Regions from separate parts of the Mesorhizobium sp. M0296 genome, predicted to be linked through region 2. Evidence: predicted binding sites of a transcription regulator. Region 2 holds the regulator's gene; each other region holds the start of a gene.
What was found. Region 2 encodes PhoB, which activates phosphate uptake and scavenging genes when phosphate is short. Its sites were predicted from a motif close to TGTCATNNANCTGTCAT; they were not measured.
Positions count from the first base shown of each region.

Region 1: a site for PhoB is predicted at 1,325-1,341, ahead of ugpB (sn-glycerol-3-phosphate ABC transporter substrate-binding protein UgpB). Genes of this name have one in related genera too.
Region 3: a site for PhoB is predicted at 1,654-1,670, ahead of NKI97_RS13435 (PhoX family protein). Genes of this name have one in related genera too.
Region 4: a site for PhoB is predicted at 2,737-2,753, ahead of NKI97_RS30825 (YdcH family protein). Genes of this name have one in related genera too.

Region 1 is NZ_JAMYRZ010000001.1:101,212-106,381, reverse strand. It holds gene ugpB (sn-glycerol-3-phosphate ABC transporter substrate-binding protein UgpB) at 1-1,262, opposite strand, end outside; gene NKI97_RS00530 (bifunctional diguanylate cyclase/phosphodiesterase) at 1,569-4,001, shown strand; gene tlpA (thiol:disulfide interchange protein TlpA) at 4,004-4,687, opposite strand; gene argH (argininosuccinate lyase) at 4,723-5,170, shown strand, end outside.
Region 2 is NZ_JAMYRZ010000042.1:28,329-33,498, reverse strand. It holds gene xylF (D-xylose ABC transporter substrate-binding protein) at 1-887, opposite strand, end outside; gene NKI97_RS29180 (ROK family protein) at 1,174-2,418, shown strand; gene phoB (phosphate regulon transcriptional regulator PhoB) at 2,428-3,117, opposite strand; gene phoU (phosphate signaling complex protein PhoU) at 3,134-3,841, opposite strand; gene pstB (phosphate ABC transporter ATP-binding protein PstB) at 3,874-4,677, opposite strand; gene pstA (phosphate ABC transporter permease PstA) at 4,674-5,170, opposite strand, start outside.
Region 3 is NZ_JAMYRZ010000011.1:89,929-95,098, reverse strand. It holds gene NKI97_RS13435 (PhoX family protein) at 1-1,587, opposite strand, end outside; gene NKI97_RS13430 (hypothetical protein) at 1,788-2,126, shown strand; gene NKI97_RS13425 (phosphatase PAP2 family protein) at 2,141-2,842, shown strand; partial or broken gene NKI97_RS13420 (sodium-independent anion transporter) at 3,102-3,326, shown strand; gene NKI97_RS13415 (SMP-30/gluconolactonase/LRE family protein) at 3,363-4,223, opposite strand; gene NKI97_RS13410 (helix-turn-helix domain-containing protein) at 4,339-5,142, shown strand.
Region 4 is NZ_JAMYRZ010000049.1:23,845-29,014, reverse strand. It holds gene NKI97_RS30840 (phosphoglycerate kinase) at 1-10, opposite strand, end outside; gene NKI97_RS30835 (lytic transglycosylase domain-containing protein) at 172-1,026, opposite strand; gene ispG (flavodoxin-dependent (E)-4-hydroxy-3-methylbut-2-enyl-diphosphate synthase) at 1,031-2,284, opposite strand; gene NKI97_RS30825 (YdcH family protein) at 2,487-2,666, opposite strand; gene NKI97_RS30820 (YdcH family protein) at 2,906-3,109, shown strand; gene NKI97_RS30815 (IclR family transcriptional regulator) at 3,160-3,963, opposite strand; gene NKI97_RS30810 (transporter substrate-binding protein) at 4,092-4,973, shown strand; gene NKI97_RS30805 (amino acid ABC transporter permease) at 5,040-5,170, shown strand, end outside.

The DNA of each region.
Region 1 (5,170 bases), on a different contig from region 2:
TTGTCGAGCGCCTGCTGAGCGGTTTGCTGGCCAGCCAGCATCTTCTCCAACTCCTCATTCTGGATATCACGCACCTGCGGCAGATTCGGCAGGCGCACGCCCTTCGAGTTGTCGGTCGGCGCCTTGCCTGTCATCTGCAGGATGGGTGTCTCGCGGCCGGGGTTTTTGTCATAGAAGCCTGATTTCTTGGTCGCCTCGTATGCGGCGAGCGTCACAGGCAGGTATCCCGACTTCTGGTGCAGATATTCCTGCACATCGGTCTTGGACAGATAGGCAAAGAAGGCCGCGACGCCCTTGTATTCCTCGTCCGACTTGTTGCCGAACACCCACAGGCTGGCACCGCCCGGCGTCGTGTTCTGCGGGGCACCCTTGGCGTCACTGTCGTAAGGAAGCTGGCCGATGCCATAGTTCATGCCGGACTTGACGATATCGCCGAGGCCGCCCGACGATTCGGTGAAGATGCCGCATTCGCCGGCGAGGAATATCTGCTTGGCTTCGGAGGTGCGTCCGCCATATTTGAACGTGCCGTCCTTGGCCAGGTCAGCGAGCGCCTGGAAGTGGTTGACGAAAATCGGCGCATTGATCTTGAGTTCGACATCACCGCCGGCGAGGCCATTCTGCTGGGTAGCCCAAGGTACGTCATTCCACGCTGCGAAATTCTCCAGATGGATCCAGGTCAGCCAGGTCGAGGTATAGCCGCAAGGGGCGGCGCCACTCGTCTTGATCTTCTTGGCAGCTTCCCACACCTCGTTCCACGTCTTGGGCGGATTGTTCACGTCGAGGCCCGCCTTCTGGAAGATGTCCTTGTTGTAGTAGAGGATCGGCGAGGAAGAGTTGTAGGGGAACGATAGCATGGTGCCGTCCGGCTTCGAATAATAGCCGACGATGCCGGGCAGATACTGGCTCTTGTCGAAAGTCATCCCGGCGCCGGTCATCACATCGGCCACCGGCTTTATCGCACCCTCGGCCGCCATCATCACGCCGGTGCCGACGTCGAACACCTGGAGGATATCGGGCGCCTGTCCGGCGCGGAAGGCAGCGATGCCCGCATTCAGCGTCTCCGGATAGGTGCCCTTGAACACCGGAACGAGCTCATAGTCGCTCTGGCTTGCGTTGAAATCCTTGGAGATCTTGTCGACGACCTCGGCGTTGGCGCCGGTCATGGCGTGCCACCAGCTGATCTGCGTGACGGCGAAGGCGGAGGTGGTGGAAAGCAGGGTCAAGGTGGCGGCAACACCGGCAGCGAAGCCGAAGAACTTCATGTTTCATCTCCCGTTTGTCATTGGCGAAAGGGGCGCTTCCGCAAAGCCAATATGTGGCGCTGATGACAATCGGACAACGGTTTTGTTGCGGATCAATGAACATCGTTTCCGACTGAAGTGCGCTCGCTACCGAAAGCGCGGCGTCAGGGGACTGCACCACCGCCCCTCTCGGCAGAGCGGCATACATCTGTCTGGTTTCCCCCGAAAAGACCCGCCTCATGACCCGCGGGTTAACCATTCGTTAAAATCTCCAAGGGCTAATCAGTCACACCTCCCCTGTTTTTTGGCAGACCGAGTGAACCCAGGATGCTGACGGTCTATAACTGTATTGTAAGTCAGCACGACCTGAGACTGGTCGCACTTGCCGCCCTCGTCTGCGGCATTTCTTGCTTCTCAGCAGTTAATCTCCTTAAGCATGTCGGCCGATCGACCGACCGAAATCGGCTTGTCTGGCTGATGATCGCCGCAACTGCGACCGGGTTCGGCATATGGGCGACGCATTTCATCGCCATGACTGCGTTTACGCCGGGAATACCTAACGCATACAATCCGGGATTATCCGCCTTTTCGCTTGCCGCCGCCGTCATCCTGACCGCGCTTGGGATGTGGGTTGCCACCTTGCGCCGCGGCATCGACCATTTCCTCGTCGGCGGCGCCATTCTCGGTGGCGCCATCGCGACGATGCACTACATCGGCATGGCGGCATTCGAGGTGGAAGGCCGGATCGTGTGGAACCTGCCCCTTGTCGCGATATCGCTTCTGGCCGGCGGGACGCTCGCGGCACTGGCGCTTCTTGTCGTCTTGCGTCGCCCGTCAGCGCTCGCCACTCTCGGCGGCGCCGCGCTTTTGACGCTGGCCATTTGCAGCTTGCATTTCATCGCAATGGCCGCAGTGTCGATCTTTCCGGATTCCTCGATTGAAATATCCGAACATTCCATCGAGCCCATTTCCCAGGCCTTTGCCGCAGCGGTCGCCAGTCTGGTAATCCTTGTGCTGTCAGGTGCCGCGCTGTGGATCGATCTGCGCATTCGCCACCAGAAGCTCGAGGCCGATCGCATGCACGATCTCGCCAATGCGGCGGTGGAAGGTCTGATCGTTTGCGATGGCACCCGCATCGTCAGCGCCAATGACAGTATGGCGAAGCTGACCGGCACCGCGACAGCCACCCTGAACACGATGCAACTCGGCGAGCTTTTCGACGGACAGAGCGCAGCCGATATGTCCGGCTTCGGCGAACAGGCGCAGGAAGCGAAATTAAGGGGCAGCGACGGCGCGAGAATTCCTGTCGAGCTGATCGCCAGGAAGATCACGTACTGCGGCAGGCCTCATACGGTGCTTGCCGTTCGCGACATCCGGGAGCGCAAGAAGGCGGAAGAAGAGATCCTCCGCCTCGCACATTTCGATCCGCTTACCGGGCTTGCCAATCGCCGGAGCTTTTCTTCCCGGCTCGAAGCGGAAATCGCTTCGATGGGTCGTGGCGGCAAGGATGGGTATCTGGCGCTCCTGCTGCTTGACCTCGACCGGTTCAAGCAGGTCAACGACCTCTACGGCCACAGCGCCGGTGACGCGATGCTGCAGAAGCTGGCGCACTGCATTTCTGGCATCCCGCGCCACGGACAGATGCTCGCGCGTCTCGGCGGCGACGAATTTGCCATCATAGCTCCGAACCTGCCCGACCCCCTGGCCGCAGGCCGCATAGCCGAGGACGTGCTGGCGGCGATCCGGGAGGAAAACAGGATTTCAGTTGGCTCCGGCCTTGTCTCGGCCAGCATCGGCATCGCCTTCTTTCCGCTGGATGCCGAAGACCAGGCCGGCCTGATCAGCCATGCCGACACGGCACTCCATCGCGCCAAAACCGAAGGCAGGGACACTTACCGGTTTTTCGAGGTAGCCATGGGCACCGCGGCCCGCGACAAGCGCGTGATGGAGCATGAATTGCGCCAGGCGATCGCCCGCAAGGAGTTCCATCTCGTCTACCAGCCGCAGAGGGAAATCCGCAGCGGCAAGATGATCGGCTTCGAAGCCCTGGTCCGTTGGCAGCATCCGGAGCGGGGTGATATTTCCCCGGCCGTTTTCATCCCAGTGGCAGAGGACAGTGGCGCTATCGCGCAGATCGGCGACTGGGTGCTGACGACGGCCTGCAACGATGCTGTTCGTTGGACAAACCCGCTGATGGTCGCCGTCAATGTCTCCGCCGTGCAGCTTCACAATCCGAATTTCAGCCGCAAGGTGCACGACGCACTAGCGAGATCCGGCCTGACACCCGGCCGGCTCGAACTGGAGATCACCGAAACGGCTTTGGTGAAGGACATGCCGCGCGCATTGGCAACCTTGAGGCAGGTCAAGGCGCTTGGCGTGCATGTGGCCATGGACGATTTTGGCACCGGCTATTCTTCGCTGTCCAACCTTAGCGCCTTTCCCTTCGACAAGATCAAGATCGACGGGTCGTTCATCAAATCGGTCGATAAGAACGGCCAGTTCGCGGCGATCGTCCGCGCGGTGCTGGGGCTTGGACGCGGCCTCGGCCTGCCGGTCCTGGCAGAAGGCATCGAGACGCCGGGTGAATTGCAGTTCCTGGACGCCGAGGCTTGCGAGATCGGGCAAGGCTACTACCTCGGCAAACCGGCTCCGATCGAGACATTCGGGGAACTGACGGGCGTGGCCGCTCCGGCAATCCGCACCGCCAGCCGACGCGGCGCAAGCATTGCCGTGCTCAAGCCGCGCCTGCGCACGGTCTGAGCCTATCCCGGCTGAAGCGCCGCCTCGACCAGACGCTTGGCATCCGGCCCCGACCATTCGGCCGGGCCATTCATATGGGCGATCAGGCAGCCTTGCCCATCGATCAGCATGGTGACCGGCAGACCGAGCGCCAGGCCGCGCGTCTTGACGTCGTTGAACAGCGCCATCGTGGCATCGCGATAGTAGCCGAGCGACTTGACGCCGGTGTCCTTCAGGAACTTCTTCGGTTTGGCATCGTCGCCGGCATCGATGTTGACGGCAACAACCTGAAACGCATCGCTGCCCATCTCCTTCTGCAGCGCATCGAGCGCCGGCATTTCGGCGCGGCAAGGTGCGCACCATGTCGCCCACAGATTGAGCAGCACCGTCTTGCCGGCATGATCGGCGATCGTCGTCGGCTTGCCGTCGGGGCCGTTGAAGGCAAGGCTTTTCAGCGATTGCGGCGGATCCGCCGGCAAAAGCGCGGCAACCTGGCCGGTGGCAGCGGCGGCGATCTTCTTGGCACGGTCGGTCTTGGCGGCGCAGGCGACGTCGTCCTTGCCGCCGCCGGCGGCCACTTGCGCGGGCGCCTTGTTGCCAGAACTGCTTTCCCTGACATATACCGCGACCGCGCCGGCCAGCACGCCCGCAACCAAAGCGGCGAGGATGAGACGCAAAGCCGGGAAAAATCTATTGCCGTCTGCCATTTTTGAAAAACTGCTCCGGAGCACGGGTTATAGCGATGAACGAAAAGAAGGCCAGCAACCAGATGTGGGGCGGACGTTTTGCCTCGGGTCCGGCCGCAATCATGGAAGCGATCAACGCGTCGATCTCGTTCGACCGCAAACTCTATGCGCAGGATATTCGCGGCTCGATCGCCCATAGCCAGATGCTGGCGCAAACGGGCATTATTTCGGCGGCCGATCAAGAAAAAATCGCTCACGGGCTGAACACGATCCTCGCAGAGATCGAGGCCGGCACCTTCGAGTTCTCGACCAGGCTGGAAGACATCCACATGAATGTCGAGGCCCGTCTGGCCGATTTGATCGGCCCCGCCGCCGGCCGCCTGCATACCGCCCGCTCGCGCAACGACCAGGTGGCGGTCGACCTCAGGCTGTGGGTCAAGGACGAATGCTTTCGTGTCGCCGAGGCGCTGAAGGGCCTGATCACGGCGTTCCTGGATCGGGCCG
Region 2 (5,170 bases):
AAATCCTTCACGCCGGCAATGTCGGTCATCTGCTTGCCGTCGGCCAGTTGCGAGGCGATCTCGGCGGCATTCTTGCCGAGCTCGCGCGCATCCTTCCACACCGACACGGTCTGTGTGCCGAGCGCGATGCGGTTCAGCGCGGCGTGGTCGCCGTCCTGGCCCGAAACCGGAACCGATCCGGCCAGCCCTTGCGCCGTCAGCGCGGCGACGACGCCGCCGGCAGTGCCGTCATTAGCGGCGACCACGGCATCGACCTTGTTGTCGTTGGCGGTCAGGAACTGTTCCATGTTCTTCTGAGCGTTGGCCGGCAGCCAGCCGTCCGTATAGGCCTCGCCGACATTCTTGATCTTGCCGCCGTCGATGGCCTCCTTCAGCACCTCCATCGAACCGGCAAACAGGAAATCGGCATTCGGATCGGAACCCGAACCCTTGATGAAGACGTAGTTGCCTTCCGGCTTCACCTTGAAGACTTCGCGGGCCTGCATGCGGCCGACTTCCTTGTTGTCGAAGGTCAGATAGAACACGTCCTTGTTCTCGATCAGCCGGTCATAGCCGACGACCGGGATGCCTTCGTCCAGTGCCTTCTGCACGGCCGGCCCGATGGCCGAGGCGTCCTGCGCCAGGATGATCAGTGCGTTGGCGCCCTGCGAGATCAGGCTCTCGACGTCGGTGAGCTGCTTGCCGGGGTTGGACTGTGCGTCGGCGGAAATATACTTGTCGCCTGCGGCCTCGATGGCCGCCTTCATTGCGGCCTCGTCGGTCTTCCAGCGCTCTTCCTGGAAGTTCGACCAGGAAACGCCGATGACCTTGTCTTTAGCCTGCGCCACCGACGCCAGCGCCAGCGTCATGGCGACACCCGCCAGAATGGCGGTCGTGAATTTCTTCATCATATCCTCCCTGCGCCGCGTACGGCGTGACCAATTGGCTCAAAGACCAGCTTAGAAGCTCTAATTTTTTCGAGCCTCGAAAAAATACTGGCCCGATCTCCGGCTGCTGTCAACATCGATTCTGATGGATTTTGATGAGTCTGCGAGTTTTTTCGAGCGTCGGAATAAACGATGACAGCGCCACCTGCATCTGACACTATTTGCCTGCATCCGACACTATTTGTCGGACATTACCGACGGCTTCCGGTTCATGAGCGGCCGCGGCAACCGGGAGGAAAGCAAAACAATGTCGGTCGGAATCCGCCATGACGATTTGCGCCGGCGCAACCGGGCGATGGTGATCTCGGCGGTGCGCCGGGCCGGCCAGCCATCGCGTACTGAGATCGCAGCTACCACCGGCCTCAGTCATTCGACCATATCGGCGATCTCTTCCGACCTGATACGGGAAGGCATCCTCGCCGAGAGCAAGGCAAGTGAGCCCGTTTCGTTGAAACGCGGTCGTCCGCAGGTCGGCCTCGCCCTCAATCCGGAAGCGGCGGCGGTGCTGACCGTGGTGTTGTCGCTGAATTTCCTGTCGGCCGCCATTATCGACTATACGGGACAGGTGGTCGCCGAGGAACAGCGCCGGCTGGACACGCTGACCATGCCGCGCGACGAGCTGATCCGTGAATGCATGGCCATCGTCCGGCGCCGGCTGCAGGATCCAGACCTTGACGTCCGCAGTGTCGCCCGCATCGCCCTGGCGATTCAGGGCATTACCGACTCCCCTGCACGCGCCATGCTGTGGTCGCCGATCACGCCGCAGACCGACATCGCCTTTGCCGACATGCTGGAGGGCGAATTCGGCATCCCGGCAACGGTGGAGAACGACTGCAACATGATGGCGGTGGCTTTGCGCTGGCGCAATCCGGATCGCTATCGCGACGACTTCATCGCCATCCTGCTTTCGCATGGCATCGGCATGGGGCTGGTGCTGAAGGGCGAACTGTTCACCGGGACGCATTCCTCGGGCGGCGAATTTGGCCACATGATCCATCGTCCGGGCGGCGCGCTCTGCCGTTGCGGGCGGCGCGGCTGCATCGAGGCGTATGCCGGCAACTACGCCATCTGGCGCAACGCCAGGCAGATGAGCGAAGACAGCGAACCGGTCGCCGACGTCAGCGACGCCGACATGCGAGCACTGGCGGCCCGGGCGCGCGAGAAAGATGGGCCGGAACGCGAGGCCTACCGCAAGGCCGGCGAAGCGCTGGGTTTCGGTCTCGGCTCGCTGTTCGCGCTGATCGATCCGGCACCGGTCGCGATGGTCGGCGCCAGTGCCGCCGCCTTCGATCTGATCGAGCCGGCCTTGCGGAAGGCAATCGCCCAGACCGCCGGCGGCCAGCATTCAGGCTCGATCTCCTTCGATACAGAGCCGAACGAATTGCCGCTGATCCGCGAAGGCTGCGCGATGCGGGCGTTAAGCTTCGTCGACCAGGAGATTTTCGCGCCGGGCGCGCAAATGAGGCCCAGCGTCAGAAAGAACGTAGCATGACCAGGCGGGTCAATCTTCCCTGATCGCATAGCCGGCACCGCGGATGGTGCGGATGACATCCGGCATCCGGCCGTTGTTGACGGCTTTGCGCAGCCGCCCGACATGCACGTCGACGGTGCGTTCGTCGATGTAGATTGTCTCGCCCCAGACATTATCGAGTAACTGGCTGCGCGAGAAGACACGGCCCGGATGCCGCATCATGAACTCGAGCAGCCGGAATTCGGTCGGCCCGAGCCTGATTTCGCTCTTCTTGCGATAGACCCTGTGCGATTCGCGATCGAGCACGATGTCGCCGACCTTCAGCACGCTGGACAGCACTTCCGGCTTGGCGCGCCGTAGCAGCGCCTTGACCCTGGCCATGAATTCTGGTGTCGAAAACGGTTTGACCAGATAGTCGTCGGCGCCGGTCGAAAGACCGCGCACCCGGTCGCTCTCCTCGCCGCGCGCGGTCAGCATGATGATCGGCAGCCGCTCGGTTTCGGGGCGCACCCGCAACCGACGACAGAGCTCGATGCCGGAAACCGCTGGTATCATCCAGTCGAGCACCAAAAGGTCGGGCACATTCTCCTGCAAACGGATCTCGGCTTCGTCGCCGCGTGTCACCACCTCGACCTGGTAGCCTTCGGATTCGAGATTGTAGCGGAGCAGCACACCCAACGGCTCCTCGTCCTCCACCACCATTATGCGTGGTGCGATCATCGGCTGGGCACCCCCATCATGTCACCGGTGCGGACATTGTCGTTTCGTCCTGCTTCGGACGATTGACCGGCAATTGCTCGCCGGTCAGCACATAATACGCATTTTCGGCGATGTTGGTGACATGGTCGCCGATCCGCTCCAGATTCTTGGCGCAGAACAGCAGGTGCGTGCAAGCGGTGATGTTGCGCGGATCTTCCATCATGTAGGTCAAGAGCTCGCGGAACACGGACGTGTATTTGACGTCGATGCGCTCGTCGGCGGCACGCAGCTTGGCCAACGCGGCCGCATCGCCTGCAGCATATTCCTCGATGACACCCTGCACCTGGATGAGAACCAGTTGCGCCATCGCGTCGATGGAATGCGACAGGTCCCGCGGCGTGGCGCTGAGGCCGACCGCACTCACGCGCTTGGCGATATTCTTGGCAAGGTCGCCGATGCGTTCGAGGTCGCCCGCCATGCGGATCGCTCCGACCACATGGCGAAGATCGTGGGCCATCGGCTGGCGTTTGGCGATGAGGGTGATGGCGCGGTCGTCCAGTTCGCGTTGACGCGCATCCATGATGGCGTCGTCGGAAACGACGCGTTGCGCCAGCACGTTGTCGGAATTCAACAGGGCCTTGGTCGCCCCGCCGACCATCGAACCGGCGAGGTCGGCCATGTCGCGGATCAGCTTGCTGATCTGCTCGAGATCCTCGTCGAAAGAAGCGACTGTGTGTTCGCCCATGGTCCTGTCCTCATATGCATGATCGGAACGGCTCAGCCGAAGCGGCCAGTGATGTAGTCCTGCGTGCGCTTCTCGCGGGGCGACGTGAAGATCTTCTCGGTCCGGTCGAACTCGACCAGCTCACCCAGATACATGAAGGCGGTCTGGCGCGACACGCGCGCCGCCTGCTGCATGTTGTGGGTGACGATGACGATCGTGTAGTCGGCTTGCAACTCGTCGATCAGTTCCTCGATCTTGGCGGTCGACAACGGGTCGAGGGCCGAAGCCGGTTCGTCGAGCAGAATGACTTCCGGCTTCACCGCCACCGTGCGGGCGATACAGAGCCGCTGCTGCTGGCCGCCGGACAGGCTCAAGCCGCTGGCGTTGAGCTTGTCCTTGACCTCGCTCCACAGCGCGGCGCGCTTCAACGCCTGTTCGACGCGGCCGTCCATCTCGGACTTGCCGAGGTTCTCGTAGAGCCTGACGCCGAAGGCGATGTTCTCGTAGATCGACATCGGGAACGGCGTCGGCTTCTGGAACACCATGCCGATCTTGGTCCTGAGGAGGTTGAGATCCTGCGACCGGTCGAGAATGTTCTTGCCGTCGAGCAGCACCTGGCCCTCGGCCGTCTGTTTTGGGTAGAGCTCATAGATGCGGTTGAACACACGCAGCAGCGTCGATTTCCCGCAACCCGAAGGGCCGATGAAGGCCGTGACGCTGCGCTCGGGCAGCGACAGGCTGATGTCCTTCAGCGCCTTGCTCTGGCCGTAGTAGAAGTTGAGGTTCTTGACCTCGATCTTCGTCTTCTCGGCTACCGTTTCGGCCATCGTCATGTCTGGGGACAACATCTGTGTCATCTGTCCTCTCTGCGTCCGGTAAGGCTGCGGGCGAGGATGCTCAAGCCCAGAACCGTCAGGGTGATTATGAGTGCGCCGGTCCACGCCAGTTGCTGCCATTCCTCGTAAGGGCTGAGAGCGAACTGGAAGATGGTCACCGGCAGGCTGGCCATCGGCGCGTTGATATTGCTGCTCCAGAACTGGTTGTTGAGCGCGGTGAAGAGCAGCGGCGCCGTCTCGCCGGAAATGCGTGCTATCGCCAGCAATATGCCGGTGACGATGCCGGACAATGCGGCGCGGTAGGCGACCGAACGGATCACCACCCAGCGTGGCGCGCCGATCGCGGCACCGGCTTCACGCAACGCGTTCGGCACTAGGCTGAGCATGTCTTCAGTGGTGCGCACGACCACCGGAATGACCAGGATGGCAAGCGCAACTGCGCCGGCAATGGCCGAGAAATGTCCCATTGGCCGCACCATCAGCTCATAGACAAACAAGCCGATGATGATCGACG
Region 3 (5,170 bases), on a different contig from region 2:
CGAGAAGGTGGCGCCGACGTCGGCCACAGCGGGATCGCCGCATTTCAGCAGGATTTCCCACCTACCCTTTGTCGCGGTGAAATCACCGCCGTCCTCGACGATCTCGATGATGTGGCCAAAGGCGTTCTCGGCACGCGGGTTGGCGGCGTCGACCTGGTCGGCCTTGCGCTTCGAATTGTTGGTCAGCATGACGTAGACCTTGCCGTTGGTGGCATTGGGCTGGATGTCTTCCGGGCGGTCCATCTTGGTGGCGCCGAGCAGGTCGGCGGCGCGGCGCGTCTCGATCAGCACGTCGGCCTGGCTGTCGAAGCCGTTCTCCGCCGTCAGCGGCCCCTGGCCGAAGACGATCGGCAGCCACTCGACCGAACCGTCGTCGGCAAACTTGGCGACATGCAAGGTGCCGTCGTCGAGCAAATCCATGTTGGCGGCGCGGTCGTCCGGATCGAACTTGCCTGTGGTGACGAACTTATAGACATAATCGAAGCGCTCGTCGTCGCCGAGATAGAAGACGACACGGCCATCCTTGGCGACGATCGATTCGGCGCCCTCATGCTTGAAGCGCCCCATCGCGGTGCGCTTCCTCGGCGCCGAAGTCGGATCCTGGACGTCGACCTCGACGATCCAGCCGAAGCGGTTCGGCTCGTTCGGCTCCTTGCCGATATCGAAACGGTCGTAATGCGCTGCCCATTCATAGGCACCTTCGGGAATGCCGAGGCGCTTGTAATTGGCGGCTTCCTTATGCCCCTGCGGCAGCTCGCCCGAGAAATAGCCGTGGATGTTCTCCTCGGCCATGACATAGGTGCCCCATGGCGTGACGCCGCCGGCGCAATTGTTGATGGTGCCGATGATTTTCGTGCCGGTCGGATCGGCGCTGGTCTTGACGCGGTCGTGGCCGGCGACCGGGCCGGAGAGCGCGATCTCGGTGTTGGAGGTGATGCGGCGGTTGAGCTTGCCGTCGCGAACGACCTGCCATTTGCCTGATACCTTGCGTATCTCGACGATAGTGCCGCCATGCGCCGTCATCTCGACGTCGACTTGTTCCTTGCTGAGGGGCGCCTGCTTGGCCTTGCCGTCGATGATGGTGACGAGGCCCGGAAACATCAGGTGCGGATTGGTGTATTCGTGGTTGACCACCAGCAGGCCGTGCTCGGCCGAGCCGTCGATCGGGATATAGCCGACATAGTCGTTGTTGTAGCCGAATTGTCTGGCCTGGGCTTCCGCCGACTGTTTTGTCGGATCGAATTCCGGCGAATCGGCGAACAGCGGATCGCCCCAGCGCAGCAGTACATCGGCGTCATAGCCGGGTGCGACGTGATGCTTGTCGTCGATGCCGGCCTCGAGCTCGTCAAAAGCGAAGGCGGAGCCTTCGGCGGCGCGGGCATTGTCGGCGGTGATCAGCGCCAGCGGGCTGACGGTAGCGGCTATGGCCGAGACGGCAAGCGAACCCTTGAGGAAGCCGCGGCGTGAGAACCGCGCGGCGATGATCTCACCCATGGTGCGGTTGTCGGTGGGATTGGCTCCTGGCCCATCGTTTTCCTCGAGCAGGCTGGTGCGGAAATGGGCGTCAGGGGTGCGATGTTCGGTCATAGGGCCTGCCTCTGGCTGGATGGATTGCTGGAGCGTGTTGCCTGGCCAATCCGGTATTACCGGCAGGTCACAGTTTGATGACATGCCGGCTAATTGCCACCTGCGATTTCGTATCCAACATCGGCCCCGCTTGACCGCGACCGGCGCTTCGGAAACAAGAGCTGCGGCAGGCGGTAGGGACCGCATCGGGAGGAACAAAAGTGAGTTTCTGGGGACTTGGGCAGCTCTGCGTTTCGACGGTGATCTTCCTGCTGGCGGCGATGGCCGCAAAACAGTGGGGGCTGGCGCCGAGCCTCGGCAAGATTGTGCTGACGTTGGCGCTCTATTCGCTGGGCAATCTGATCATGCTGAGGCTGATCCGTGAATTCGGCATGTCGGTGTCGTTCAGCCTGTCGGCGGTGATCCAGCTGGTGTCGGTGAATGTGGTGGCGCTGGTCTTCTTCGGCGAGCGCGTCAATGCCTTGCAGGCAACCGGCATCGTGCTTGCCATCGCAGCTGTGGCGCTGATCACGCTCGGGCCCTATCTGCAAAGGCTGTAACTGCGATCGGGCCGATGAAGAAGATTGCAAGCAGACTGCCCAACTGGCTGGAGTTCCCGGTTCTGCTGGCCGGGCTGGTCATTGCCGGCGGGCTGTGGGGGTTCGAGGAGCTGATGGAGCTGGCGCGGGCGACCACGCCGCATGCCTTCGACACCGAAATCCTGCTTGCCTTCCGCAAGGCCGGCCAGCCCGACAATCCGATCGGACCGGCGTGGCTGGAAGGGGCGATGCGCGACATCACCAGCCTCGGCAGCGCCAGCGTACTGCTGCTGATCACGGCAGCAATGATCGTCTATCTGCTTCTTATCCGCAGGCCAGGCGCGGCGCTTCTCATGTTCGTCGCGGTAGCGGGCGGCCAGCTCCTGTCAAGCGTGCTGAAATTCGATATCGACCGGCCGCGCCCCGATCTGGTCTCGCATCTCGCCGATGTGGCATCGCTTTCGTTTCCGAGCGGCCACGCCATGCTGTCGGCGGTGACGTATTTGACGCTGGGCAGCATGGCGGCGCGGGTTTTGCCCGGGCGCACAACGAAGATCTATGTACTCGGGCTGGCGGTGCTGACGACAGTGGTGGTCGGCATCAGCCGCATCTATCTCGGCGTCCACTGGCCGTCCGACGTATTGGCCGGCTGGTGCGCCGGCTTTGCCTGGGCGATGCTGTGCTGGCTTGCGGCACGGTTCCTGCAGCGATGGCTTGGGCGGGCCGACGGCACCTGACTCAAATCAGCCTGTTGATCAGGCCATGACCGCAGCCTGCCAGCAGGAAAACCATCGACAGCAAGGCTGTCGAGGTTGCCAACGCTTTGAATATCTTCACCCGCTCATCCTTTTGAAGTCGTGCCTGTGAAATCGGGATCGCAGTGGATGTCCCGCCAAACGATGCCGAGGTTTGTAGCATCACAGTGCATCGGCTGGCAAAGAGTGCTGCATGTTTGGAGGCAGACCATCAATCCTTGGTGCAGGAAGACGTCGCCGACCGCGCCAGCGCAGGAACTTCATCCTCGACTGTTCGGCGATGCCGTTCTTCGATTCAACGGCGGCCAATGTCATCGAGGGTGCGGCCCACAAGGCGAGCCGCGCCGGCGTTCGCTTCATTATATCAGGCGCTTCGCCGCAGATACGCCGCATGCTGATCAACCACGGCGTCAAGCGGCCGCTGGTGACTTATACCGCCTCGATCACGGATCGCGGGCGCAGCTGAAGAAAGCCGCGCCCGCCGCCTGAGCCGATGGCTGGCTTAGTCGAGGCCCAATGCCGCGATCTCGCCGTCGTTCATCAGCGGCACGAAGATCGTCGACTTGCCGTCGGTGCCGATGTCGGCGCTGCCCGGCTTGAACGTCGCAACCGCTTGCGGCGTGCCGCCGGCTTTGTAGCGGTAGAGCGTGCCGGTCATATACGCGGTGGCGTAGATGCTGCCGCCGATGGCAACGACGCCATCGAGGTTGGCAAATTTTTCCGCGCCGGGCAGTGGCGAAACGGCCTTGGTGGCAAGATCGACCGAGAGCAGGCCGCCCGGCTCCGCGGTGCTGAAGTCGGGCTTGATGCCCTTGCCCCAGGAAGCGACGATCAGCCGGCCGCCATCGGCGAAGATGCCATTCGGCGAAGCAAGCGCCGCATCCCTGACGAACAGTTCGGGCCGGTCGCCGTCGATGCGATAGATCGTATCGGCAAGCATATCCGTGACATAGATCTTGCCGGACGCGTCGGCGGTCACGTCGTTGAGGAAGACCGCGTTCGGCACGTCGATCGTCGATGTTAGCTTGCCGCTTGCGAGATCGACGACGCGCACATGGGTGAGGTCGGCGACGTAGAGTTTGCCGCCGACAATCGCCATGCCCTTGGGCGCGTCCATGCCGTCGGTCCAGTGTTGCGTGACTAGCTTGCCGTCCATCGACAGGATCGACAGATAGCCGTTGCCGTCGGCTTCGCCGGGATTGCCGACGATGTTCGAGACGACAACGCGCTGGCCGGCGGCGTCGAACAGCGCCGATTCAGGCTGCTCGAGGCCGCCGGTGCGCCAGAGTTCAGCGGCCTGAACTGCCGGCGCGGCCGCGATGCCGACCAGGGCGAGAAGTATCGAGGTGAAGAGGCTCTTCATGGCTAGTCTCCTGTAATGGACTGGCGGAGAGCTAGGCCTTTCGATACTTTTCGGGAAGAGCTATCAGGACTAGTACCGAAGGCTGATACCAAATCGTGCAAAAGAGGTGCATCCCATGAACGGCCTGATCTTCGAAGCGCTGAAGCGGACGCTTAAGGCAAAGGGCATCACCTATCGCGTCCTTGCCGAGCGGATGGGTGTTTCCGAGCCGACGGTGAAGCGCATCTTCCACGAGCGCAACTGCAAGCTCGACCGGCTGATGGAGATCTGCACTGCCGCCGGCGTAGAGTTGGAGAACGTGCTCGGCTCTATGAACAGAGGACCAGGACCCGCCAACCAGATCGCGCCGGAGATCGAGCGCAAGCTCGCCGGGCGGCCGGCACTGCTGTTCGTCTTTGTCATGCTTTCCGAGAAATTCACGCCCGAAGGCATCATGCGCTCACAAGGGCTGAGCGAGGCTTCGATGTTCCTCTATCTGCGCGAGCTCGAGGAACTCGGCCTGGTCGCGCTCGGTCGCGGCCTGTCGGCAAGGCTGCTGATCGAGGCGCCGATCCAGTGGAATTTCGAGGGGCCATTGCGGCCGCTGTTCGAGACGACCAACAAGAATTTCATCGGCTGGGCCATCACCCATCTTGAGCGCGAGTCGACGTTCGTCAGCTTCTCCAGGCGGATGCGGCCGGAAACGGCGGAAATGGTCAGGCGCGAGGCGGAGGAATTGGCGGAGCGCGCCAAATTGCTTGCTCATCACGACCAGCACACGACGCCTGAAGACCGACTGGTCGGCTACAAATGGACGTTTGCGTTCGGCGCAACGCCGTTCCCGGTGATCATGCCGATCGGGCCGCATCCGCGCGACGCAGGCGCACGGACCGACGATCGAGTTGCGGCTGCCGCAAACGGACGACGTCTGCCGGCCTAGGTCAAAATGCAGAACGACCGAGTCCGGG
Region 4 (5,170 bases), on a different contig from region 2:
AGCCGGCCATGCTGATCCCTTTCACGAAAAATCGCGGGGACCTTACCCCGCATCGACGACGATGCAAGACCTGCCTAACGGTTCACCGAAAATATGATTCACGTATCGAGGACGAAGTGCCACGGGGAGCGAGATGGGCAGCAATGGCGCAAAACGCTCCGACATATGGCTTTACCGGTTGCGTACCACGATGCAGGCGCCGCCGACGCTTTGCAGCTTGTCGCAGATCGTGTCGGCCTTGGCTCTGTTATCGGCGCCGATCCGCACGGCATAGATGCCGCGCCTGCCGATCGGGGTACGGACCCGGCTGACCACCGGATCGTGGCCGGCAAGCATTGCCGGGAACCGGCTTTTCACTCTCAGCCACTGGTTGAGCGCCGCGGCGCGGCGAAAATTGCCGGCCACCTGCACGCCCCACGGCTTGATGTTGATCGACGACATCGGCACGGTTCTGGACATGATCACCGGCAGCTCGCGGCAAGCAGCAGCGAAACTCGCCTTCTTGTCGAGCGGCCGGATGACGCCGGCGTAGGCCGTATTGGTGAAGTTGTCGGCCGGCTCGCCCATGACGTCCAACACGTAGCTTTCGGTCTCCATCGGCAAGAAGCCGCCGGAATGCAGCCAGCGCGTCACCCGGCTCTCGCCGGCATTGTAGGCTGCGGCGGCGAGGCCGAGATTGCCGAAACCGGATTTCATTTCGGCGAGGTATTTTGCCGAGGCCGGGATCGCCTGTTCGATGTCGAAGGAATTGGCGAGCCCGCGCATCCTGGCGGTGCCCGGCATGAACTGGGCAATGCCTTCGGCGCCGACCGGGCTGACCGCATTGGGATCGAAACGGCTTTCCTTCCAGATCAACCGGGCAAAGAAATCCCTGGGCAGCCCGTTCCGGTCGGCATGGGCCTCGATCAGGTTGCAAACCTGGTCGATCAGCTTCTTTTTGGCGGGCCGTGGTGGATCGGCCTGAACGGCTGTCGCCCAGATCAGCCCGCAAATGAGAACCAGCGCCGCGCCCAGCAAACGCCGCATTCAACTACTCCGCCGCGGCTTTGTCGTGCTGCCCGAACCGCCGTTCGATATAGTCGGCGACCATCTTCTCGAAATCCGCGGCAATCGATGGGCCGCGCAGCGTCGCCGCCTTCTTGCCGTCGACGAACACCGGGGCGGTCGGTGTCTCACCGGTGCCGGGCAGCGAAATGCCGATATCGGCATGTTTGGATTCGCCCGGACCGTTGACGATGCAACCCATCACCGCGACCTTGAGGTTCTCGACGCCGGGATAGCGTTCGCGCCACACCGGCATGTTCTTGCGCAGGTCGGCCTGGATGTTCTGGGCAAGCTCCTGGAACACGGTCGAGGTCGTGCGGCCGCAGCCCGGGCAGGCGGCGACGATCGGCACGAACTGCCTGAAGCCCATGGTCTGCAACAGCTCCTGCGACACCTGCACTTCGCGTGTGCGGTCACCGTTCGGCTCCGGCGTCAGCGAGATACGGATGGTGTCGCCGATCCCTTGCTGGAGCAGGATGCCCATGGCCGCGGACGAGGCGACGATGCCTTTCGAGCCCATGCCGGCCTCTGTCAGGCCGAGGTGCAGCGCATGGTCGGATCGGGTGGCAAGCTCGGTGTAGACGGCGATCAGATCCTGCACGCCGCTGACCTTGGCCGACAGGATGATCTTCTCGCGCGCAAGGCCGATCTCTTCGGCCATTTCGGCCGACAGGATCGCCGATTGCACGATTGCCTCGCGCGTCACTTCCTGCGCGGTCAGCGGAAAGCCTTGGGCCTGGTTGTCATCCATCAGCCGGGTCAGCAGCTCCTGGTCGAGCGAACCCCAGTTGACGCCGATGCGCACCGGCTTGTCGTATCGGATCGCCATCTCGACGATTGCCGCGAACTGCCGGTCCTTCTTGTCCTTGAAACCGACATTGCCGGGGTTGATGCGGTACTTGGCCAAGGCCGCGGCGCAGGCCGGATGATCGGCCAGGAGCTTGTGGCCGATATAATGGAAATCGCCGACCAGCGGCACGTTGATGCCGAGCCGCTCCAGTCGCTCGCGGATGGCCGGCACAGCGGCAGCGCTTTCGTCGCGGTCGACCGTTATGCGCACGATCTCGGAGCCGGCGCGATGCAGCGCCGCCACTTGCGCGACCGTCTGGTCGACATCGGCCGTGTCGGTGTTGGTCATCGACTGGACGACGACTGGGGCGCCGCCGCCGACAATCACGCCGCCGACATCGACACCGACCGACCTGCGGCGTGGGAAGGGTGAGGAAAAATATCCGGTCATGCCGGCTACCTTTAATCTTGAAGGTCCGGGCATGAGGTGGAGGAGCAAAGATGGCTTGTCAATGGCAACTGGCGCGCAGGCCCAGCAAATCGGAAACAACAAGACGGCAGCTTGCCGCAAATCCATGAGCGTTTCCGGCAGCATAGAGACATGCCACCGGAAAGATCGCGCTCCGGGTGGCGCTTCTAGTCCTGGAAGGGTTTCAGTGGGTCGTCGGTTTCGCCTTCAGTTTTTCAATCTCGTCCTTGAGCGCCAGCTTGCGCCGCTTGAGATTCACGATTTCGAGGTCGTCTACCGATGGATGGGTCATCGCATCATCGATTTCGCGTTCGATGTCGCCGTGTTTCCGCTGCAGCTCATCAAGATGGGATGCAAGAGACATGATTGGTTCTCCCTTTCATGGTTTCCTCGGATTGCAGCCGTCATGGCACGTCCACCGCAGGCTCGCTTCTATGACGGCATAATGACAGTGTGCCACCATCGCGCACCGATGTCGAATGCTGCGTGGTAGCATTCCACGCCAATATGAAATGTGATATGGGCTGCGCGCCGGTGCAAGAAGCCCCGGTCCCGCCCAATCAGGCCCATAGTTTGGGCGCCGCAGACGTGCAGACGGTAAAAATGTCCGATCAGGAACAGGCAGATATCCGCCTCGAATATTCCCGGCTGAAGCAGGAACACGCCGATTTCGACGCGGCCATCAATGCGATGATCGCCATGAATTGCGACCCGCTGCAGATCCAGCGCATGAAGAAAAAGAAGCTTTTCCTGAAGGACAGGCTGATGGCGCTGGAAGACAAGATCATTCCAGACATTATTGCTTGAACGAACGCCATTGTTTGAACGAACGCCGGCGGGGCCTGCTGGAAAAGCGGTTATGCCGCGATCGAAAGCCGTGCGGCGCGCTCGCGCAACAACGCTATCAGGTTGTCGGTCTTTTCGGTCGAGGTATCGATCGGAACCACCAGGCACATCGTCGCCTCGACCCTGCCCGGCGCTGAAAAGACCGGCGCGGCCAGGCATTTCGTGTAGGCATCGACAAGGCCGGAGGTGACGCAGTAGCCGGCCGACTTGGCGACGGCGATGTCGTCTATGAAATCGTCGAGTTGCAATCTGCGGCCGTCCGGCAGCACGAGATCGTCCTCGGAGACCATATCCTCAATCGCTGCCCTGTCGAAGCCGGCGAGGAGCAGTCGCCCGGAAGCTGTCCAGGGGAGCGGTATTTGCAGACCGGTCGCCGAGCTGATCCGGAATGGCCTCGTTCCCGGGCTTGAATGGACGATGGTGTAGCGGCCGCTTTGCAGCATGCACAACTCCGAGGTCTCGCCGGTCTCGCGTGACAGATGATCGACTTCCTGGCGCCCTCGCCTGAGCAGGTCGTTGCCCCGCACATAGTCCATTCCGTAGAGATAGAGCTTCTTTCCGAAATAGACCCGATTGCCGTCTCCGGCCATCTCCAGCAGGCCTGCGTCGACCAGCGAGCGCACAAGCGTATAAGTCGTCGAACGCGGCGCGTTTACCCCCTTGGCAAGGTCGCCGATGCCGATCGCACGCTGGGTCGTGTGGAGAAACTCCAGAATCTGGAGGACCCGGTTGAGGCCCTTCTCCCGAGAAACCGAGTTCTTGTCTTCGTCCAGACCGGCGTCCGGTCGAGCGGCCAAGGCATTACCTTCTTGCATTATCGATTCCTGATGTTAATCTGTCTTGTACAGAGTACAGGCGTCCCTTGTAAGGGACAATGGCGTCAGTTGCAACCGATGCCTGTATTACTGCTCCAAAGGGGAACACAACACGAAAGGAGGTCGCCGTGAACGACACATCCAAAAGGCGTGAATTTCTGAAACTGGGAATGGCCGGGCTTGCAACGGCCGGAGTGATGAGCGCCGCTACCGCGGTCGACGTTCAGAAAGCGGCGGCCCAGGCAGCGCCGGACAGCCTGCTGCGCACCGTCCTCGAGCGCGGCAAGGTGATCGTCGGGACCGGCAGCACCAACGCGCCCTGGCATTTCGAGAACGACGCCGGCGAACTGGTAGGCATGGACATCACCATGGGTCGCATCCTCGCCAAGGGGCTTTTCGACGATCCGACCAAGGTCGAATTTGTCATGCAGGATCCGGCTCAGCGCATTCCGAACGTGACCACCAACAAGGTCGACATCACCATCCAGTTCATGACCATGACCGCCCAGCGCTCGCAGCTGATCCACTTCTCCCGACCCTACTACGTCGAAGGCATCGCCTTGCTGACCCTTCCGAACGCCGAAAACAAGACCTTCGACAAGCTGCTTGCCGGCGGTTCGGCGACGCGGATTTCCATCCTGCAAAATGTCGATGCCGAGGCTAACGTGCATATCGTCCTGCCGGAGTCGCAGGTGATGCAGATAGACACGCAGGCCAACGTGCTGCAGGCCTTGGAATCGAAGCGCGTCGACGCCGCCGCGGTCGATCTGTCAACGGTACGCTGGCTCGCCTCGCGCAATCCGGATAAGTACTTCGATGCCGGCAAGAGCTGGTTCTCGATGCTTTATGGTGCCGCGCTGCGGCAGGGCGACCTCGACTGGCTGACCTTCGTCAACCAGACCTTCACCATCGCCATGTTCGGCCATGAAACGGCCCTCTACGACGCTGCGTTCAAGGATTATTTCGGACAGGAGCCGCCGGCGCGCCATCCCGGTTTCCCGGTCATCTGATGCAAGCAGGCGGAAGGACAACGTCCTTCCGCCTTCTCTCATCACAGCCCTCCATGACGAGGACGCATGGGTTATACTCTCAACTTCAACCTTATCTGGCGGCATTTCGACAAGCTCTGGGGCGGACTGCTGCTAAGCCTCGAACTGGCCGTCATCTCGATCGCGATCGGCATCGTCATCGGACTCGTTCTGGCGGT